DNA from 2 places in the Zoogloea oryzae genome. Region 2 is predicted to be linked to the other one. Evidence: riboswitches for the same ligand, from Rfam matches in the RefSeq annotation. Region 2 holds a riboswitch; the other holds the start of a gene.
The links. A riboswitch is a leader RNA that binds a small molecule or an ion and turns the genes downstream of it on or off. The one in region 2 is predicted to bind S-adenosylhomocysteine.
Positions count from the first base shown of each region.

Region 1: it holds a riboswitch for S-adenosylhomocysteine, as region 2 does, so the genes downstream of both, metH (methionine synthase) here and ahcY (adenosylhomocysteinase) in region 2, are expected to answer to the same signal.

Region 1 covers NZ_BSPX01000017.1:24,220-26,417, reverse strand. Annotated here, with positions in the region: gene QQK25_RS07575 (DUF805 domain-containing protein) at 1-499, opposite strand, end outside; gene QQK25_RS07570 (oxidoreductase-like domain-containing protein) at 646-891, shown strand; S-adenosyl-L-homocysteine riboswitch at 901-981, shown strand; gene metH (methionine synthase) at 1,043-2,198, shown strand, end outside.
Region 2 covers NZ_BSPX01000026.1:34,763-36,960, forward strand. Annotated here, with positions in the region: gene QQK25_RS10200 (protein-disulfide reductase DsbD) at 1-857, shown strand, start outside; S-adenosyl-L-homocysteine riboswitch at 867-973, shown strand; gene ahcY (adenosylhomocysteinase) at 1,101-2,198, shown strand, end outside.

The DNA.
Region 1 (2,198 bases), on a different contig from region 2:
CGAAGCGCCCGTTGAGTCCGACGCCGAGGAATTCGCTGGCAACCGGCACCGTCTTGTCCATCGCGCCCTGGGGCTGGGCGGCGTTGGCGCTCTTGGCCGCCTGGGCGGCCAGAAACCCCGGCATGTTGATCGAGCACGCCCGGCACACGGTGCGCAGCGACTGGGTCTCGCCACAGGCCGGGCAGACCACCTGGGGCAGGCCCGAGGCGCTGCTGCGGGTGGTGTCATCGCGGGCGGCGCTGAGGCGCTTGTCCAGCATGTCGGGCGGCAGGGGCGGGTCGATGGCCACCTTCAGGCCGATCCCCTTCAGTCGCAGCTCGTAGCGCTGGGCCTCGACGGCGGAGAGGCCCTTGCGCAGACGCACGCGCTGGCCCGAGAACACCTGATGGATGGTCTGGTGGGAACATCCGAGCAGGGTCTGGAGCTGTATGCGGGCGACGCTGCGGTCGTAGCCCGGCAGGGTTTCGCCAAAGAAGACGATGTTATGGACGGGTTCCAAGGTGCTTTCCCGATGGCGTGTCGGGCGGGATTCTACGGCCCCACCGGCTGTCGGGCAATGACGGGCAGATGAACGGGCGGCGGGCGGGCGCTTTCGCCGGCTGGCCGCCGGTGATATGTTCGCGCCCTTTTCCGCCGGAGCCGCCGATGAACGCCGCCGCCGACCCCTTTGATTTCCGGCCCGCCACCCTGGCCGAGGCCGAAGCGCAGATCGCTGCCATCCGCGAGCGTCTTGCCGGGCGTGGGCTGGCCCACCGCAACCCGCCCCCGCCGCCCACCGCCTGCTGCGGCCGAGGCTGCAACGGCTGCGTGTGGGAAGGCTTCTACGCGGCCCTCGGATGGTGGCGCGACGACGCCCGCGCACTGCTGGCGGATACGCCAAAACCCTTGTAAAATCCGCCGCTTGCCGAGGAGCGTTGCGACCTGCTGATGAAGCCATCCAGCAGGCCAGGCTCGGCAACCGATCAACGGCGCTCACAAACCTTGCCAGGTTTGTTGCGCCGTTTTTCTTTGCGCGCCCCGGCCGATTTTTTTAGGAACCGCCATGCAGCCCGACCGTACCGCCGAACTCCACAATCAACTGACCCACCGCATCCTGATCCTCGACGGGGCGATGGGCACGATGATCCAGCAGCACAAGCTGGGTGAAGCCGACTACCGGGGGGCGCGTTTCGCCGAACACGGCAAGGATCTCAAGGGCAACAACGACCTGCTGGTGCTCACCCGGCCAGACGTGGTCGGCGGCATCCACCGGGCCTACCTGGAGGCCGGCGCCGACATCATCGAGACCTGCACCTTCAACGCCACCCGCGTGTCGCAGGCCGAATACGGCCTCGCCGACGTGGCCTACGAGCTCAACGTGGAAGGTGCCCGCCTCGTGCGCGCGCTGTGCGACGAATTCACCGCCGCCAACCCGGCCAAGCCGCGCTATTGCGCCGGCGTGCTCGGCCCCACGTCGCGCACCCTGTCGATCTCTCCGGACGTGAACGATCCGGGCTACCGCAACATCAGCTTCGATGCGCTGGTGGACGACTACTACGATTCGGCCAAAGGCCTGCTCGAAGGCGGCGCCGACATCCTGCTGATCGAAACCATCTTCGACACCCTCAACGCCAAGGCCGCGGTGTTCGCGGTCGAGAAGCTGTTTGCGGATCTGGGCAAGCGCGTGCCGGTGATGATCTCCGGCACCATCACCGACGCCTCCGGCCGCACCCTGTCGGGCCAGACCGCCGAGGCTTTCTGGAACTCCCTCTCCCACGCCCAGCCGATCAGCTTCGGTCTCAACTGCGCGCTGGGCGCCAAGGAGCTGCGCCAGTACGTGGAGGAGCTCTCCAACGTCTGCAACACCTTCGTCTCGGCCCATCCCAACGCCGGCCTGCCCAACCCCCTGTCGCCCACCGGCTACGACGAGACGCCCGAGCAGCTGGCGAGCGAGATCGTCGAATGGGCGCGCTCCGGGCTCGTGAACATCGTTGGCGGTTGCTGCGGCACCTCGCCGGCGCACATCAAGGCGATCGCCGATGCGGTCAGTCTCGTCACCCCGCGCACGGTGCCGGATATTGAAAAGAAGCTGCGCCTGTCGGGCCTGGAGCCCTTCAACGTGGGTGCCGACTCGCTGTTCGTGAACGTGGGCGAGCGTACCAACGTCACTGGCTCCCGCGCGTTTGCGCGGATGATCCTCGAAGGCCGCTTCGACGACG
Region 2 (2,198 bases):
TCGGCCCCTGCGTGGCCGCGCCGCTCGCCGGCGCCCTGCTCTACATCGCCAAGACCGGCGACGCAGCCCTCGGCGGCGTGGCGCTGTTCGTAATGGCGCTGGGCATGGGCGCCCCGCTCATCATCGTCGGCGTGCTCGCCCGCAGCGCCTTGCCCAAGACCGGCCCGTGGATGGAGAACGTCAAGCGCGCCTTCGGCGTCATGCTGCTGGCGGTGGCCGTGTGGCTGGTCTCGCCGGTGCTGCCGGGTATCGTCACCATGCTGGCCTGGGCGGCGATCCTGGTCGTCTCGGCGATCTACCTCCATGCCCTCGACCCCCTGCCGCCCCACGCCAGCGGCTGGCAGCGCTTCTGGAAGGGCTGGGGCGTGATCGCCCTGCTGGCCGGCGCGGCGATGTTCATCGGCGCCTTGGCCGGCTCCCGTGATCCGCTGCAGCCGCTCGCCATCCTGCGCGCCCAGGCCGCCAGCGCGCCGGTGGCCGAAACCAAATTCCAGCGCGTGCGCTCGGTGGAAGAGCTCGACCAGATCCTGAAAACCGCCACCCGCCCGGTGATGCTCGATTTCTATGCCGACTGGTGCATCTCGTGCAAGGAGATGGAGCGCTTCACCTTCGCCGATCCGGCCGTGGCGAAGCGCCTCGCCGGCTTCCAGCTGATCCAAGCGGACGTCACCGCCAACAACGACGACGACAAGGCGCTCCTCAAGCGCTTCAACCTCTTCGGCCCGCCGGGCATCATCTTCTTCGACGCCGGCGGCGCGGAGCGCAAGCAACTGCGCGTCGTCGGCTTCCAGGAAGCGGAGATTTTCGGGAAGGTACTGGATTCGGCACTCAAAAATCCGCCACAAAACCCGTTATAATCCGCGACTTGCTTCGAGGAGCGCTGCAAGACTGCCGGGTGCAATGCCCGCTGTCCCAGGCTCGATGTCAGTGCCGCCGGGTTCGCCCGCGTCACCAGAAACCGCGCTCACCCGTCCATGCTTTGTTTGCAAACCCGTGCCGGGCACGGGGAGACGCGGTGAGCCGTTCGTACGCAGCCACCCGCAGTACCGCGCAAGCTGTTGCGCGTTCTCCCTTCCCGGCCACACGTTCGAGGAAATCTCATGAACACTGTGGCTGAAAAGTTCACCGATTACGTCATCGCCGATCTCTCCCTGGCCGACTGGGGCCGCAAGGAGATCAAGATCGCCGAAACCGAGATGCCGGGCCTGATGGCGATCCGCGACGAGTTCGCCGCCGCCCAGCCCCTCAAGGGCGCGCGCATCACCGGCTCGCTGCACATGACCATCCAGACCGCCGTGCTGATCGAGACGCTCACCGCCCTCGGCGCCGAAGTGCGCTGGGCGTCGTGCAACATCTTCAGCACCCAGGATCACGCCGCGGCCGCCATCGCCGCCCAGGGCATCCCGGTCTTCGCCGTGAAGGGCGAGACCCTGGTGGATTACTGGGACTACACCCACCGCATCTTCGAGTGGGCCGACGGCGGCTTCTCCAACATGATCCTCGACGACGGCGGCGACGCGACCCTGCTGCTGCACCTGGGCGCCAAAGCCGAGAAGGACATCTCCGTCATCGGCAAGCCCTCGTCCGAAGAAGAAACCATCCTCTTCGCCGCCATCAAGGCCAAGCTGGCCGTGGACCCGACCTGGTACTCCACCCGCCTCGCCCAGATCAAGGGCGTGACCGAGGAGACCACCACCGGCGTGCATCGCCTGTACCAGATGCACCAGCGCGGCGACCTCAAGTTCCCGGCGATCAACGTCAATGATTCGGTCACCAAGTCCAAGTTCGACAACCTCTACGGCTGCCGCGAATCACTGGTGGACGGCATCAAGCGCGCCACCGACGTGATGATCGCCGGCAAGGTTGCCGTGGTGTGCGGCTACGGCGACGTGGGCAAGGGCTCCGCCCAGGCCCTGCGCGCGCTCTCCGCCCAGGTGTGGATCACCGAGATCGACCCGATCTGCGCCCTGCAGGCCGCGATGGAAGGCTACCGCGTCGTCACGATGGAATACGCCGCCGACAAGGCCGACATCTTCGTCACCACCACCGGCAACTTCCACGTCATCACCCACGACCACATGGCCGCCATGAAGGACCAGGCCATCGTCTGCAACATCGGTCACTTCGACAACGAGATCGACGTCGCCTCCATCGAGAAGTACCAGTGGGAAGAGATCAAGCCCCAGGTCGATCACGTG